Regions from separate parts of the Cupriavidus sp. SZY C1 genome, predicted to be linked through region 4. Evidence: predicted binding sites of a transcription regulator. Region 4 holds the regulator's gene; each other region holds the start of a gene.
The links. Region 4 encodes sigma-54, which starts transcription at its own class of promoters, with help from an activator protein. Its sites were predicted from a motif close to TGGCANGNAANCTGCTTT; they were not measured.
Positions count from the first base shown of each region.

Region 1: a site for sigma-54 is predicted at 2,761-2,778, ahead of urtA (urea ABC transporter substrate-binding protein). Genes of this name have one in related genera too.
Region 2: a site for sigma-54 is predicted at 2,266-2,283, ahead of QTN24_RS21065 (pilin). Genes of this name have one in related genera too.
Region 3: a site for sigma-54 is predicted at 2,196-2,213, ahead of QTN24_RS07460 (ammonium transporter). Genes of this name have one in related genera too.

Region 1 covers NZ_JAUANU010000002.1:420,748-424,987, reverse strand. Annotated here, with positions in the region: gene urtB (urea ABC transporter permease subunit UrtB) at 1-1,340, opposite strand, end outside; gene urtA (urea ABC transporter substrate-binding protein) at 1,454-2,707, opposite strand; gene cyoD (cytochrome o ubiquinol oxidase subunit IV) at 3,018-3,368, opposite strand; gene cyoC (cytochrome o ubiquinol oxidase subunit III) at 3,369-4,013, opposite strand; gene cyoB (cytochrome o ubiquinol oxidase subunit I) at 4,019-4,240, opposite strand, start outside.
Region 2 covers NZ_JAUANU010000015.1:101,610-105,849, reverse strand. Annotated here, with positions in the region: gene QTN24_RS21080 (gamma-glutamyltransferase family protein) at 1-643, opposite strand, end outside; gene QTN24_RS21075 (LysR substrate-binding domain-containing protein) at 773-1,714, shown strand; gene QTN24_RS21070 (YnfA family protein) at 1,781-2,098, shown strand; gene QTN24_RS21065 (pilin) at 2,337-2,810, shown strand; gene QTN24_RS21060 (DUF3772 domain-containing protein) at 3,150-4,240, shown strand, end outside.
Region 3 covers NZ_JAUANU010000003.1:257,091-261,330, forward strand. Annotated here, with positions in the region: gene QTN24_RS07450 (mechanosensitive ion channel family protein) at 1-736, opposite strand, end outside; gene QTN24_RS07455 (hypothetical protein) at 735-947, shown strand; gene QTN24_RS07460 (ammonium transporter) at 962-2,164, opposite strand; gene QTN24_RS07465 (HU family DNA-binding protein) at 2,717-2,998, shown strand; gene QTN24_RS07470 (acyl-CoA thioesterase) at 3,178-3,666, shown strand; gene QTN24_RS07475 (CreA family protein) at 3,663-4,139, shown strand; gene QTN24_RS07480 (class I adenylate-forming enzyme family protein) at 4,160-4,240, opposite strand, start outside.
Region 4 covers NZ_JAUANU010000007.1:96,839-101,078, reverse strand. Annotated here, with positions in the region: gene lptC (LPS export ABC transporter periplasmic protein LptC) at 1-249, shown strand, start outside; gene lptA (lipopolysaccharide transport periplasmic protein LptA) at 314-961, shown strand; gene lptB (LPS export ABC transporter ATP-binding protein) at 983-1,783, shown strand; gene QTN24_RS13120 (RNA polymerase factor sigma-54) at 1,928-3,409, shown strand; gene hpf (ribosome hibernation-promoting factor, HPF/YfiA family) at 3,460-3,813, shown strand.

The DNA of each region.
Region 1 (4,240 bases), on a different contig from region 4:
TAGCTGTCCACCTTCCAGGTGCGCACGCCCACGCAGGCGGCCATCGTGCGGTTCTGCGTCGTGGCGCGCACGAACAGGCCCAGCCGCGTGCGGTTCAGCACGGCCCAGGCCACGGCCACCACGCCCAGCGCGAACAGGATGATGACCACGCGGTTGTACGGGATCACGAGCCCGGCCATCGCGGTAAAGCCGCCGCTCATCCACGCCGGGTTGGCCACCTCCACGTTCTGCGCGCCGAAGATGGTGCGCACGGCCTGCATCAGCAGCAGGCTGATACCGAACGTGGCCAGCAGCGTTTCCAGCGGACGGCCGTACAGGTGGCGCAGCACGATGCGCTCGATTGCGAAGCCGACCAGGCCGGCGGCCAGGAACGATGCCGGCAGCGCGGCCAGCAGGTACCAGCCGAACGCCTCGGGCGGCGCGTAGGCGCGGAACAGCGTCTGCACCACGTAGGTGGCATAGGCGCCGATCATCAGGAATTCGCCGTGCGCCATGTTGATGACGCCGATCAGGCCGTACGTGATGGCCAGGCCCAGCGCGGCCAGCAGCAGCACGCTGCCCAGGCTCAGGCCCGCGAACAGGTTGCCGACCACCTCGGCGCGGCGCTCGCCGCTGCGCAACTGGTCGATGGCCTGCTGGGCGGCCACGCGCACGCCCTCGTCGGGCTCGCGGTACTTGCCGGCGTCGTCCTTTTCCATCAGCGGTGCCAGCTTCTGGCGCGACTGCGGGTTGCTGTCGCTGGCCAGGATGCGGATGGCCTCGATGCGGTCGCCGCGCGCCGCGTCGGTACCCTCGGCCAGCACCGTGCTGGCCCAGATCACGTCGAGCCGGGCGCGCAGGCCGGCGTCGGCCTCGGCCTTGCGGGCTGCCTCCACCGCCGGGCGCGACGCGCTTTCGGGCTGGTCCAGCAGCGTGGCGATGGCCTGCGTGCGGACGGCGATGTCGGCCGACTGCAGCAGCAGGCTGCTGGCGGCACTGTCGACGATGGCGCGCAGGCTGTTGTTCAGCGTCAGCGATTCCAGCGAATCGGCCGGCACGGTGACCGGCTGGCCGGTGATCGCGTCGAGCGTCTTGTCGCCGTCGGTGCGCACCATGCCCACGGACGGCGCGTACTGCAGCGCATCGTCCTGCAGCGCCTTCAGGATCGGCTCGGCCTGGGCGGGCGGCGCCTGCGTGATGCGGGTCAGCGCGGCGGTCTTCGCATCGAAGTCGTCTTCGGCCAGCGGCTTCAGGTCCGCCTGGGTCAGCGGCGTGGCGGCCCAGAGCGGGGCGGCGGCCAGCAGCAAGGCGGCAAGCACGGCGCGCAGCCATGCCAGCCATGACGCATGTGGTCGGTGCATTCAGGAGTCTGGTGTAGCGCGATGGATCGCGTCTTTTGTTCGTTCGGATGACCTGCGGGCGCCCCCTCTCCCGCCGGGCGGGAAAGGGGATGCATGACCAAGCCGGGGCCGGCTTAGTTGACCTTGTCGGCCTTGCCTTCGTTGCCGGCGATGAACGGGCTCCACGGCTGGGCGCGGACCGGCTTGGCCGTCTTCCACACCACGTTGAACTGGCCGTCGCCCTTCACCTCGCCGATCATCACGGGCTTGTAGAGGTGGTGGTTGTCACCCATGGTCAGCGTGAAGCCGTCCGGGGCCTTGAAGGTCTGGCCGTACATGGCGGCGCGCACCTTGTCCACGTCGGTGGTGCCGGCCTTCTTGACGGCCTGGGCCCACACGTGGATGCCCACGTAGGTGGCTTCCATCGGGTCGTTGGTCACGCGCTTGTCGCCGCCGGGCAGGTTGTTGGCCTTGACCCATGCCGCCCACTGCTTCTTGAACGCATCGTTCTGCGGGTTCTTGACCGACATGAAGTAGTTCCACGCGGCCAGGTGGCCCACCAGCGGCTTGGTGTCGATGCCGCGCAGTTCTTCCTCGCCCACGGAGAACGCCACCACCGGCACGTCCTTGGCCTTCAGGCCGGCGTTGCCCAGTTCCTTGTAGAACGGCACGTTGGAGTCGCCGTTGATCGTGGAGATCACGGCGGTCTTGCCGCCCTGCGAGAACTTCTTGATGTTGGCGACGATGGTCTGGTAGTCGCTGTGGCCGAACGGGGTGTAGACCTCCTCGATGTCCTTGTCGGCCACGCCCTTGCTCTTCAGGAACGCGCGCAGGATCTTGTTGGTGGTGCGCGGGTAGACGTAGTCGGTGCCCAGCAGGAAGAAGCGCTTGGCGCCGCCGCCTTCCTTGCTCATCAGGTATTCCACCGCCGGGATGGCCTGCTGGTTCGGCGCGGCGCCCGTGTAGAACACGTTCTTGGACATTTCCTCGCCCTCGTACTGCACCGGGTAGAACAGCAGCGAGTTCAGTTCCTCGTAGACCGGCAGCACGGACTTGCGCGACACCGACGTCCAGCAGCCGAACGTGACCGCGACCTTGTCCTTGGTGACGAGCTGGCGGGCCTTCTCGGCGAACAGCGGCCAGTTCGAGGCGGGGTCTACCACCACGGGCTCAAGCTTGCGGCCCAGCAGGCCGCCGCTCTTGTTGATCTCGTCGATCGTCATGAGCGCCACGTCCTTCAGCGACGTCTCGGAAATGGCCATCGTGCCGGACAGCGAGTGCAGGATGCCGACCTTGATCGGCTCCTTGGTCTGCGCCATCAGCGGGCTGGTACCGATCATCGCCGCGGCGGCCACCGCCGACAGCTTCAGCATGTCACGTCGTTTCATTGCAGCTCCCAGTTTGTCGTGTTTGGTAGGGACTACGCACCCCGGGTGATGCTTCTGCAACTAGCGTGCCATCGGGCGCATCGCCCGCAAACCGTTGCCAGGCATCGGCGACGCGACAAATCGGCGGAAAGGGAATCGCGGCGCACCAGGACGGTGCGCGTGCCGCGCGCGGCAGGCGGCAGGAGGATGCACCGATGCCGTGCATCGATGCGGCACGGTGCAGGACCGTGCGCCGCCGGTGCATGGCGCACCGCGGGCAATAAAAAACGGGGCCCGAAGGCCCCGTTTCGTCAGATACCGGCGATGGCGGTTACTTGCTCATCCACGGCATCATGTTTGCGTTCATGTTGTGCATGATCCAGAGCGAACCGGCCAGCACGATGAACAGGATCAGGACCGTGAACAGCAGCGCCATCACGTTCCACTTCTGGCCATCAGAGCCGTCCAGGTGCAGGAAGTACTTCAGGTGGACGACGATCTGCACGACGGCCATGCCCAGGATGATCCAGAGCGTGGTGGCGCGGTCCATCGAGCCGTCCATCACGATCTTGAACGGGATCACGGTCAGGATCACGGCTAGCACGAAGCCGATGACGTACGACTTGACGCTGCTGTGGCCGTGCGAGGCGCCGTGGGCGCTCGTAGCGTGTTGCTGTGCCATTTACATTGCTCCCATCAGGTAGACGACCGTGAACACGCCGATCCAGACCACGTCCAGGAAGTGCCAGAACAGGCTGAGACAGTTCAGGCGCTTGGCCACCACCGGCGTCAGGCCCTTCTTCGACAACTGGTACATCAGTACCAGCATCCACACCATGCCGCTTGCCACGTGCAGGCCGTGCGTGCCGACCAGCGTGAAGAACGATGACAGGAACGCGCTGCGGCTGGGGCCGGCGCCTTCGTGGATCAGGTGGGCGAACTCGTTGATTTCCATCGCCATGAAGCCCGCGCCAAGCAGGAACGTCACGGCCAGCCAGAACATCACGCGGCCACGCTGCTGGTTCTGCATCGACACCATGGCAAAGCCGTAGGTGATCGACGAGAACAGCAGGATGGCGGTTTCCACGAGCACGTAGTTGAGCTCGAACAGCTCCTTGCCCGACGGGCCGCCCGCCACTTCGCCGCGCAGGACGGCGAACGCGGCGAACAGGCACGCGAACAGGATGCAGTCGCTCATCAGGTACAGCCAGAACCCGAAGATCGTGTTCTCGCTGGTGTCGTGATGCGCGTGGTCGTGCGCCTCGTCGTGCGAGTGCGCATGCGCGGGGGCTTGCGCCCCGAAGCGGTCAAGAACTTCTGTCGACATGGTTATCAGCCCTGGGCAGCCACACGCTGCTGGTAGCGGGTTTCGATCTGCTCAACCTCGGCGGCCGGCACGTAGTAGTCGATGTGGTCATCGTTGGCGCGGCGGATGAACGCCACGACCATGCCGACCAGGCCCACGGCGGCCAGCCACCAGATGTGCCAGGTCAGCGCAAAGCCCAGCGCCAGGCTCCAGGCACCCATGTAGAAGCCGGCTGCCGTGTTCTTCGG
Region 2 (4,240 bases), on a different contig from region 4:
TCGCGGCGTCGATCTGGCCGGTGCGGCTGTCGCTGGCGGCCATGGCGGTCTCCACCACGCGCGTGTAGGTATCGGCCAGCACCGGCAGCGTGTGCAGCGCGCCGGGGCGCGGCACCTTGCCGTCGGGCAGCCAGGTATCGGCCGAGCTGTGCCATTCGTCGCGGAACAGCGACTCGACGGCCAGGATGGCCTGCGAGATACGCGGCACCAGCGGAAAGCCGTTGCGCGCGTAGCCGATGGCGGGCGCCAGCACGTCGGCCACCGACCACGTGCCGTGGTCGCGCAGCATCGTCAGCCATGCGCCGAACGCGCCGGGCACCGTGGCGGGCATCAGGCCGATGCCGGGCATCAGTTCCATGCCCTGGCGGCGCAGTGCCTCGGGGTCCGCCAGCGCCGGGGCCGGGCCCTGGCCGCAGACCGCGCGCACGGCGCGGTCCTTTTCGCTCCAGAACAGGATCGGCACCTCGCCGCCGGGGCCGTTCAGGTGCGGCTCCACCACCTGCAGCACGAAGCCCGCCGCCACCGCCGCGTCGAAGGCATTGCCGCCGCGTTCCAGCACGCCCATCGCCGTCTGCGTGGCCAGCCAGTGGGTGGAAGCGGCGACGCCGAAGGTGCCGACGATCTCGGGGCGTGTCGTGAACATGGGGTAATGACTCCTTTTGCAGGCATGTGCAACGTGATTCGAGTATAGGCAGCCGGGATAACTGCCAACATCGAATTTCTTATCGTTGTATTACCATCCGGTTATACCTGCCCCGGACCTGCCTTTCCCATGCCGATTGCCACCGACAAGCTGCTGCACCAGATCGTGTCTCGCCTGCGCCTGCGTCATTTGCCGCTGCTGCTGGCGCTGGAGCGCCAGCGCTCGGTGTCTCGCGTGGCGGCCGAGCTGAATCTGTCCCAGCCGGCGGTGACCAAGGCACTGCGCGAGATCGAGGACATCTTCATGACGCCGCTGTTTACGCGCACGCGCAACGGGCTGGAGCCCACCGCCACGGGCGCGGCCGTGCTGACCCACGCCCGGATGACAATGGCCGACGCCGAGGCGCTGGGCCGCCAGCTGGCCGTGATCGAGGCCGGCAAGCGCGGCCGGCTGCGGCTGGGCGTGATTCCGTACACGGCGCGGGCGGTGCTGGACGCGGCGCTGGCCTATGCGCTGGACCAGTCGCCGCGCCTGACCGTGCTGGTGCGCGAGGGGACCACCGACGAACTGGTGGGCGCGCTGCGGCAGCACGAACTCGACTGCGCCATCGCCCGGTCGTTCTACCTGGCCGGCGAGGACATCGCCCAGCAACCGCTCTACCGCGAAGAGCCGGTGCTCGTGGTACCGTCGCGGGCCAAGGCGCGGCTGGCGCGCGGCGGGCTGGACTGGAAGCGGCTGGCCGAACTCGACTGGATACTGCCGCCGCCGCACACCCCGGTGCGCCGCACGATCAATACGATGTTCGCGGTGGCCGGCGTGGCGCCGCCGCTGCCGATTGTGGAGACCTACTCGGTCAAGCCGATGGCCACGCTGCTGCGCAGCCAGCCCGACGCCATCACCATCGTGCCGCGCGCCGTGGCCGCCGAACTGATCGAACTGGGCGACGCCGCCGCACTACCGTTCTCGCTGAGCTGGGACCTGCCGCCCGTGGGCGTGATGTGGCGCCGGGAGTCGGAAGCCAATGAACTGGTGCTGCCGCTGGTGGCGGCGCTGCAGCGGGCGGTCAGTTGATGGCGCCTGCCTGCTTCCGGTTTGCGCACCCAATGCCAGACGCCGCTTGATAGAAGCCACAACCCTATGAAAACCATCGCCCTCTACCTGCTGACCGCGCTGGCCGAAATCCTCGGCTGCTACCTGCCCTACCTCTGGCTGCGGCAGCACGGCAGCCCCTGGCTGCTGATTCCCGGCGCCATCTCGCTGGCCGTCTTTGCCTGGCTGCTGACGCTGCACCCGGACGCCTCCGGCCGGGTCTACGCCGCCTACGGCGGTATCTATATAGCAGTGGCCATCGGCTGGCTCTGGCTCGTCGACGGCCTGCGGCCAACGGTCTGGGATGTGACAGGTGTCACAATCGCCGTCGCCGGCATGGCCGTGATCGTCTTTCAGCCGCGTTAAATGGGCGCCGAAGGCGGTTTAATCGCCACCTCCCGCTGACAAAAACCGTCACCAGGTGTTTCTTAAGTCGCTCCCTCCCAGAGTGGGGTGACAACTTTTGACAGATACATCTGGTTACAGGTGACAAGAATTCTCACATTTCTACGAATTCTGGCCGGTTTCAGGGCTGGCACACCTGTTGCTCTCTATGCACCCGACAGCAACTGCTGTTTCCAAATTAATCAAAGGGGTCAATTCCATGAAAAAAGCACGGATGGGAATCCAACGGGTCCAGAAGGGTTTCACGCTGATCGAACTGATGATCGTGGTCGCGATCATCGGTATCCTGGCTGCTATTGCGATTCCGCAATATCAGGATTACACCAAGCGAGCGCGCGTCACGGAAGGTCTCGGTCTGGCTTCGTCGGCTAAGACGGCTGTGACCGAGACTTACCAGAGCCGCGGTCCGGTCGCGATGACTGCGGCCACCGGCTGGGTTGCTCCGAATGCGACTCCGAATGTTACCAGCGTCGCGATTGCGGACACGGGGGTCATCACCGTAACGTACACGGCCGTGGCTGCCGCAGCCGCAGGCCAGACCGTAATCTTTACGCCGGTAAGCACGGCTGGCGCAACTACGGACCTTAGCACCGCGGCCACGTGGGATGGGCAATGGACCTGCACCGGCGGTACGCTGCCTGCAAACCTGCGCCCAGCAAACTGCCGCGCCTAAGCCAGTAATGATCGAAAAGCCCCGGACTTTCCCCGGGGCTTTTCTTTCTCCCACTTGCGTCTATGGCGGTTCGAATCGCCTTACCGCTGCCGCCTCAAATACCTTATCAAATCCTCCGACGCATCTTCCTCCCCCGACACAACCTTGTCCGGCGACTTGACGAAAGCTTGCAGCGTTTCATCGGTCGATGACAGAGCGAACTCGTAGGCAAAGTGGCGCCGCGCGGCGCCGTTTTATGTAACAGCATGTGAGGCTGTGCAGTGGAAGGCGTACTGTACACCGGGCGCTGAAAGGGCGGCTTTTATACTGCCGGGCCGGTCAACCACCGCGCCCCCCCTCATGCGCAGAATCATCTGGCTCGTCATGAGCCTTGTCATTGCCGCACTGCTCCAGGTGCCGGCATTCGCCGCCGATCCGGCCTCCGAGGCCGAAGCGCAGCAAGTCCCCGTCCTGACCCACGCCGAAGCCGTTGCCGAACTGAAGCGCCTGCAATCCGAGCAGGATCGTGTGAAGCAGCAGGCATCCAGCGCGTCGGGCAATACCAAGCTTGGCGACCTCAACGACGCCCTGAAGACGCTCGACGAGGATGTCGACAGGCTGACCGCGTCGCTGACGCCGCAGCGCGCCCAGGTGCAGGCCCAGGTGGACCTGCTGGGCCCGCCGCCCGAAGCCGGTACCACCAAGGAAGCGCCGGCCGTGGTCAGGCAGCGCGCCGAGCTGAAGGCCCGCGTGGCGCAGCTCGATGACGAACTGAAGCAGGCGGCCGACAGCAAGGACAACATCGCCCACCTGCAGGACCAGTTGGCCAAGCTTCAGCGCAGCCGGCTCAAGGACCAACTGGCGCTGCGTTCGGACAGCATCCTGAATCCGGCCTTCTGGACGCCGCTGTTCAAGGTGTCCGACGAAGACAAGGAACGGCTGGGCAACTTCACCGACGACATCGGGCCGATGATCCGCGACGCCTGGCACCCGTCCAACCGCGGCAAGACGCTGATCCTGCTGGCCGTGGCGCTGGCCGTCTGGTCGCTGGGCCGGCGGCTGCTGGAACGCGGGCTGGCGTGGTTCTGCCTGACGCAGCTCCCCGAGACCCGCCTGCGCCGCAGTGCGCTGGCGCTGGCCACGGCGCTGACCACGGTCGTCACTACCGCCTTCGCCGTGCGCATCGTCTATGCGGCGTTCACGGGCGGCGAGGAGATCGCGCCGGCGCTGCAGGACCTGATGAACGAGATTGCCAAGCTGACGATGACCAGCGCGCTGATCGCCGGCCTGGGACGTGCATTGCTGTGCACCCGGCATCCGAGCTGGCGGCTGCCCGCGCTGGCCGATCCCGTGGCGCTGGCGATGAAGCCGTTCCCGACCGTGCTGGCCGGCCTGCTGCTGCTGGCGGGCACGCTGGAGCAGCTCAATCGCATGGCCGACACCACGGTGCA
Region 3 (4,240 bases), on a different contig from region 4:
TGTCGAAGTAGACCTGCCAGTAATGGTCGTTGTGGCAGTACGGGCGGACGGCCAGCACCGGGCCCACCAGCGTGAATTCCAGGATCTCGACGTCGACGGGCGGGTCGGCCAGCACGTTCGGGATCGCGGCCACTTTTTCCTTGAGCAGCGCCACGGCGGCGGCCGTATCGGTGGTGCCGGCCAGCTGGGCCTTCAGCTCCACGCGCCGGAACGGGTTCGCGGTGAAGTTCTGGATGGTGTCGCCAAATATCTTGTTGTTGCCAATGACGGTCAGCACGTTGTCCGGCGTGTCGAGCGTGGTGGCAAACAGGCCGATCTCGCGCACGGTGCCGGTCACGCCGCCCACGGTCACGAAATCGCCCACCTTGAACGGCCGCAGTACCACCAGGAAGGCTCCGGCCGCAAAGTTGGCCATCAGCCCGGACCACGCCATGCCGATGGCGACGCCGGCCGCGGCAATCAGCGCGGCAAACGTGGTGGTCTGGATGCCGAAATAGCCGAGGATGCCGATGACCAGCACCACGTTCAGCGTGACGGTGACAATCGAGCCGACGTAGCGCAGCAGCGTCGGGTCCACGCTCTGCTTGGCCAGCGACCCCTGCACCATGCGCACCACGAAGTGGATCAGCCATCGGCCGACCACCCAGAAGGCCAGCGCGGCCAGGACCTTCACGCCGAAAATGGTGGCGTAGCCGTAAATGACGTCGCGGATGCTTTCGAGCGAGGTGGTATCCATGGACACACTCCTTGGTGATCGGGGCAGGAAAAACCAGGGACAGCAATATGGCGCGCGCTGTCGGTCAAGTCAGCACCACCTGCCGGTGTCGGCGAACGGCAAAAAGCCAAGGGCATTATTGGGCGCGCCACTTCGAAAGTTCAAGACAATCTTTTTTGGGCGCCAAGTAAAAAAGGCCGGAGATTTTCCGGCCTTTCTTGCGGGTAAATGACGGGAATGTGTCGATTACCAGTTCGTCTCGCGTTCCGGCGTGGCGGAAATACGATGCAGCGTCAGATCGGCGCCGTTGAACTCTTCTTCAGCATCCAGCCGGATGCCCACCAGCTTCTTGAGCGCGCCGTAGACCACCGTGCCGCCGACCAGCGCCACCACGATGCCCAGCAGCGTGCCGGCCACCTGCGCCCCCAGCGATACGCCGCCCATGCCGCCCAGCATCCGCGTGCCGAAGATGCCCGCGGCAATGCCGCCCCAGGCGCCGCACAGGCCGTGCAGCGGCCAGACGCCCAGCACGTCGTCGATGTGCCACTTGTTCTGTGCCAGCGTAAACAGATGGACGAACAGCAGGCCAGCCACCGCGCCGGTCACCAGCGCGCCGAGCGGATGCATGATGTCCGAGCCGGCGCAGACCGCCACCAGGCCGGCCAGCGGGCCGTTGTACGAGAAGCCCGGATCGTTGCGCCCGGCCGCCCACGCGGCCAGCGTGCCGCCGACCATCGCCATCAGCGAGTTGATCGCCACGAGGCCGCTGATCTTGTCGATGGTCTGGGCGCTCATCACGTTGAAGCCGAACCAGCCCACCGCCAGCACCCAGGCGCCCAGCGCCAGGAACGGAATGTTCGACGGCGGATGGGCGCTGATGCGGCCGTCCTTCTGATAGCGGCCGCGCCGGGCGCCCAGCAACAGCACGGCGGGCAGCGCAATCCAGCCGCCCACGGCGTGCACGACCACCGAGCCGGCAAAGTCGTGGAACGGCGCGCCGGCCACGGCGGTGAGCCAGTCCTGCACGCCCAGCCGGTTGTTCCAGACGATGCCCTCGAAGAACGGGTAGACGAAACCCACCAGCACGAACGTGGCAATCAGTTGCGGATTGAAACGCGACCGCTCGGCAATACCGCCCGAGATAATCGCCGGGATGGCCGCGGCAAAGGTGGCGAGAAAAAAGAATTTCACGAGTTCGTGGCCGTTCTTTTCGGCCAGCGTCTCGGCGCCGGAGAAAAACTGGACCCCGTAGGCGATCGTATAACCGATGAAAAAATAGGCCAGCGTGGAAACCGCGAAATCCACGAGGATTTTCACCAGCGCATTGACCTGGTTTTTCTTGCGGACGGTGCCCAATTCCAGGAAAGCGAAGCCTGCATGCATCGCCAGCACCATGATCGCGCCCAGCAGGATGAACAAGGCATCCGTGCCTGTCTTCAGGTTGTCCATCGTTACCCCATGCTCAAAATGGGAGCACGAGTAAGCAATTAGCGTTCCAGTTCAGGGCGCAGAACGGTGAATCCCGCGCCAAATCAGGGCGCAACGCACCGGCGCGGCGTTTATCTGCCAGCCAGCCAAAATTGAGTGGTGCACGTTAACGGGGCGGCATGCGCCATATCGACGCGCCGGATTGGCAGCGCAGGTTCCGAAGTGGTGCATCGGCGGGTTTTGCACCCGGATCGGGCATGAATAAGCGGGCGTGATTCGTGTCGGGATAATGCAGGAAAATTGCCGCCGCCGTCGCTTTGGGCGCAATATTCTGTCCGGTCCGCAAAGTGCGCCGTCCGATACGTCCTGTTCCGGAAAAGTGACGTGCCGATTCGTGAAACAGAGGGGTAAAACGCCCGCTAAGTCTTGTCGCAGAACGATTTGCGGCAGTTTCCGTTGCATCGGTGCCACTGGGGATTGCTCAAGCCGTAAAGGGCAGATTAGACTGCGCCGATCGGACTTTTGCCGACTGGCATAAGTCCGGTGACGACGACCAAACAAGGGAAATCAGCCATGAATAAAGGTGAACTGGTATCGGCCATCGCCGCGGAAGCAGAACTCAGCAATGCCGCCGCCGAGCGCGCGCTGAACGCTGCGCTGGACAGTATCAAGAAGGCAGTGGCCAAGGGTGACTCCGTCACGCTGGTGGGTTTTGGCAGCTTCAGCTCGGGCAAGCGCGCAGCCCGTACCGGTCGCAACCCGCGCACCGGCGAAACGATCAAGATCCCGGCCGCCAAGACGGTAAAGTTCTCCGCCGGCCAAGGCTTCAAGGACGCCGTGAACAAGAAGAAGTAAGCGCATCTCGTTCCTGAGAAGCACAGAAAGCGGCCTGCGCGGCCGCTTTTCTATTTGTTGGCCACCATTTTCCCCGCCTTTCTCGTCGCACCGCCGAAATCGCCGCGCGCGGGTATGCCATTGCCCGGCCCACCGGGTTACACTGCCCGCGCCTCAGGCTCGATTCTGGATTTTTTGCGATGAATGATCTGTCCCACCAGCTGTCCATGACCGTGCTGATGACGCCGGACATGGCCAATTTCTCCGGCAATGTCCACGGCGGCACCATCCTCAAGTACCTCGACATGGTGGCGTACGCCTGCGCCAGCCGCTATGCCGGCCGGTATGTCGTCACGCTGTCGGTGGACCAGGTGGTCTTCCGCCAGCCCATCCACGTGGGCGAACTCGTGACGTTCCTGGCGGCCGTGAACTTCACCGGCCGCAGCTCGATGGAAATCGGCATCAAGGTGGTGACCGAGAACATCCGCAGCAAGGTGGTGCGCCATACCAATAGCTGCTATTTCACGATGGTGGCGGTGGACGACAACGGCACGCCGGCCGAGGTGCCGCCGCTGCAGCCGCGCGACGAGGTGGAGCGCCAGCGCTTTGAGGCCGCCCGTCAGCGCCGCGCGCTGCGCCAGGAAATGGAGCGCCGCCACGACGAGATCAAGGGGGCGACGGCCGAATGACGTCCACTGCATCGCGATTCGCGCTGGCCCTGGGCCTGGCCGCGCTGGCCACGGCCGCCGCAGCCGAGGAAATCGGCAGCGTGTCGACCCATTTCCGCGTCACGGGGTCCGACAAGGTCGTCATCGAAGCCTACGACGACCCGGCCGTGGACGGCGTGACGTGCTACGTGTCGCGGGCGCGCACCGGCGGCATCAAGGGCTCGCTCGGCATGGCCGAGGACCCGGCCGAGGCGTCGATTGCGTGCCGCCAGGTGGGTCCCATCGCGTTCAAGGGGCCGGTGAAGCAGCAGGAGGACGTGTTCTCCGAGCGCATGTCGGTGCTCTTCAAGACGCTGCACGTGGTGCGTGCCGTGGATCGCAAGCGCAACACGCTGGTCTACCTGACCTACTCGGACCGGATCGTCAGCGGCAGCCCCCAGAACGCCGTGACCGCCGTGCCGGTGCCGGCCGCCACGCCCATCCCGGTCAAGTAGGCGCCGGCGTCTGCTGGCCCTCAGGCCGCCTCGAACAGCTTGCGCAGGTTCGACTTCAGGATCTTGCCGTTCGGATTGCGCGGCAGCATGTCCTGCATGAC
Region 4 (4,240 bases):
GTCATCCGGCAGGCCGGCGCCGATCCGTCCAAGGACCCGCGCATGACCGCCGCCTCGCAATACTTCCAGTTGCTGGTCAACGACGACATCGTCAAGACCGACAAGGCCGTGGAGCTGACGCGCGGCCCGTCGGTCATGACCGCCAACGGCATGATCTTCAACAACGTCACCCGCGAAGTACAATTGCTGGGCAACGTACGCGGCACGATCATCATGAACCCGCCGCAGGGGCAGACCAGGACCCAGTGACGCCGGCAGCCGCCCACGCGGCGGCGCGCCCTGGTCGCCGTCTTCATCTCATCATTCGCCAAACATGACCGCATCCCTGACGACATCGTCCTGTCGCCGCCTCGCGCCCGCCCTGCTGGGCGCCCTTGCCGCCATCGGCCTGACGCTGGCCGCGCCGGCCTTTGCCGAACGCGCGGACCAGGGCAAGCCGCTGGTGCTGGAGGCCGACAACGCCAGCTACGATGACGTCAAGCAGATCTACACGCTCACCGGCAACGTGGTGCTGACCAAGGGCACGATGGTGCTGAAGTCGGACGCCGCCGAGCTGCGCACCGACCCCGAGGGCTACCAGTACGCCATCGCCACCGCCAAGCCGGGCCGCCAGGCGTACATCCGCCAGAAGCGCGACGGCGTGGACGAGTACATCGACGGCTGGGGCGACCGCATCGAATACGACGGCAAGTCGGAGGTCAACAAGCTGATCGGCCATGCCCGCGCGGCGCGCGTGTCCGGCGCGGGCGCGAAGATCATCGACGAGATCCGCGGCGCGGTCATCACCTACGACAGCCGCAACGAGTACTACACGGCCACGGGCGGCGACAACAACACGACCGCCGGCAACCCGTCAGGCCGCGTGCGCGCGGTGCTGTCGCCGCGCACCGATGCCAGCGCGCCCGCCGCGGCCGGCCCGCAGCTCGACCTGCGGCCGTCGGCCACGCCCGCCAAGCCCTAACGATTGACCAGCCAGTCCCTGATGAACGATACCGCCACGCTCGCCGCCGCCGCCCCGTCCTCCGCATCGGCCGTCCGCACCGACAGCAGCACGCTGGTCGTGCGCCACCTGAAGAAGCGCTACGGCACGCGCACCGTGGTCAAGGACGTGTCGCTCGACGTGAAGAGCGGCGAGGTGGTGGGCCTGCTCGGCCCCAACGGCGCGGGCAAGACCACGTCGTTCTACATGATCGTGGGGCTGGTGGCGCTGGACGAAGGCGACATCGTGCTGGACGACGTGCACATCAGCGGCCTGGCGATCCACGAGCGCGCCCGCATGGGGCTGTCGTACCTGCCGCAGGAAGCGTCGGTGTTCCGCAAGCTCAACGTCGAGGAAAACATCCGCGCGGTGCTGGAACTGCAGGTCGACAACGGCAAGCCGCTGTCCAAGGCCGAAATCGAGCGCCGGCTCGATTCGCTGCTCGACGACCTGCAGATTGCCCACCTGCGCAACAACCCGGCGCTGTCGCTGTCCGGCGGCGAGCGGCGGCGCGTGGAAATCGCCCGGGCGCTGGCGTCGTCGCCGCGCTTCATCCTGCTGGACGAGCCGTTCGCCGGTGTGGACCCGATTGCCGTGGGCGAGATCCAGCGCATCGTCAGCTTCCTGAAGGCGCGCAACATCGGCGTGCTGATCACCGACCACAACGTGCGCGAGACGCTGGGCATCTGCGACCACGCGTACATCATCAGCGAAGGCACCGTGCTGGCGGCCGGCCAGCCCGAGGAAATCATCGCCAACGAGTCGGTCCGGCGCGTCTACCTGGGCGAGAATTTCCGCATGTAAAGCGCGGCCCCGCGCCGCCCGCAGGTCATTTTTACCGCACCTGCACACGGCTTTTCCAAAGCCGTTTCCGATCAGCGAAGCCGAAACGATAGGTTCTAGCAAATTCCGTTCCAACAACGGAAAGATGCGCATAGAATAGGTCGCATGAAACCTTCGCTTCAGCTCCGACTCTCCCAGCATCTGGCCCTGACGCCGCAACTGCAGCAATCGATTCGGTTGCTGCAGCTTTCCACGCTCGAACTCCAGCAGGAGGTGGAACAGGCCCTCACGGAAAACCCGCTGCTCGAACGCGAGAACGACTGGATCGAAAGCCCGCTGCGGGTGGCCGCGGACGGGTCCGTCAACCTGCAGAGCGCCCCGGCGCCGGCTCCCGCCGAGCCCCAGGCCAACGGCGACGACCGCACCGATCGCGCCGCTGGCAGCGAGGACGAGGGTTTTGGCGATTCGGGCAGCGAGGACTACGGCAACGACTGGAGCCTGGACGACTTCGCGCGCCGCCCGCAGGGCGACGAGGACGAGAAGACGCCGATGCAGTTGCGCGACGCGGATCCCACGCTGCGCGAATACCTGATGGAGCAATTGACGCCCCTCAAGATCTCGGCGCGCGACAAGGGCCTGGCCATCTTCCTGATCGAATCGCTGGACGACGACGGCTACCTGAGTGCGTCACTCGAGGAAATCTGCAGCGAACTTCCTGAAGAACTCGAGTTCGAACACGATGAAGTGCACGCGATGCTGACGCTGCTGCAGAGCTTCGACCCGCCTGGCGTGGGCGCCCGCAATGCCGCGGAATGCCTGAGCCTGCAACTGAAGCGGCTGCAGCACCCGCAGCGCGAGCTGGCCCTGACCATCGTCAACCAGCACCTGGAACTGCTGGCCGTGCGCGACTACACGCGGCTTAAGAAAGCGCTCCAGGTGGACGAAATAGCTTTGAAGGCCGCGCACGAGCTGATCCGTTCGCTGGCGCCGTACCCGGGACATGCGTACAGTCGTCCTGAAGCGGATTTCGTGGTGCCGGACGTGTTCGTGCGCAAGAGCGGCAGCGGCTGGATCGCCCAGTTGAACCCCGACGTGATGCCGCGGCTGCGGATCAACGACATGTACGCGCAGATCCTGCGCGGCGCGAAGGGCGAGGCCGGGGCGGCCGGGCTGCAGCAGAAGCTGCAGGAAGCGCGGTGGCTCATCAAGAACATCCAGCAGCGATTCGACACGATCCTGCGGGTGGCGCAGGCAATTGTGGAGCGTCAGAAGAACTTTTTTTCGCACGGCGAAATAGCGATGCGACCCTTGGTTTTGCGGGAAATAGCCGATACACTCGGTTTACATGAGTCGACCATTTCCCGGGTGACGACGAACAAATACATGGCCACGCCGATGGGTACTTTCGAGTTGAAGTACTTCTTTGGCAGCCACGTCTCCACCGAGACGGGCGGCGCGGCCTCATCCACGGCGATCCGCGCGCTGATCAAGCAACTGATAGGAGCCGAAGACCCCAGGAATCCTCTTTCCGACAGCCGCATCGCCGAATTGCTGGGCGAACAGGGCTTTGTGGTCGCACGCCGCACGGTGGCCAAATACCGCGAAGCGCTGAAGATCCCCGCAGTGAATCTCCGCAAGTCTTTGTAGCCGAGCCGCAACCGCCTGCCTGGTGCGGCTCTTTCAGAAGGAGAAGCGCTATGAACTTCAAGATCAGTGGACACCACCTCGACATCACGCCGCCGCTGCGTGAGTATGTGGAAACGAAACTGGAGCGAATTGTCAGGCATTTCGATCAGGTCATTGGCGTGAGCGTGCTGCTATCGGTCGACAACCACAAGGAAAAGGACAGGCGTCAGTACGCGGAAATCAATCTGCATCTCAAGGGCAAGGACATCTTCGTCGAAGCGCACCATGAAGACCTGTACGCCGCGATCGACTGTCTGGTCGACAAGCTCGACCGTCAGGTGATCCGCTACAAGGACCGGGTGCAGGGACATGACCGCGAGGCGGTCAAGTACCAGATGGCCGCCGCCCAGCTGCAGCAACAATAGGCTGGCAAACCCGACTGCCCCTTGAGGCGGACGCGAGCGTCCCCGAGAGGACTGATAGGAAGAGAGCAAAGCCGCGCATCTGCGCGGCTTTTTTGATGTCCCGGCCGCGCGTGCCGCGTTACCTTGGCGCCACGTCCGGCGCGCCCCGGCAGCCGGGGTGTTCGCATCCGGCGCCGCTCGGTGTATGCTGCGCCATACAAGAACGACAGGCAGAACGGTCCCGGTGTACCGCACCGCATGCCGCATGGCGATCAGCCGGCGGCGCGGCGGGCAGCCGGGTGGGCTAACCGGCCGGTTCGTCGACGGCAACCACCGCGACGCCGGCGCTGCAGTGCACAAGCGCGCTGTGGCCCTGCTCTATAATGGCCGGACGCTCCAATGCGGGCGTCCATAGCACTCGAATCCTGAATTGCCCCATTCCGGCGGG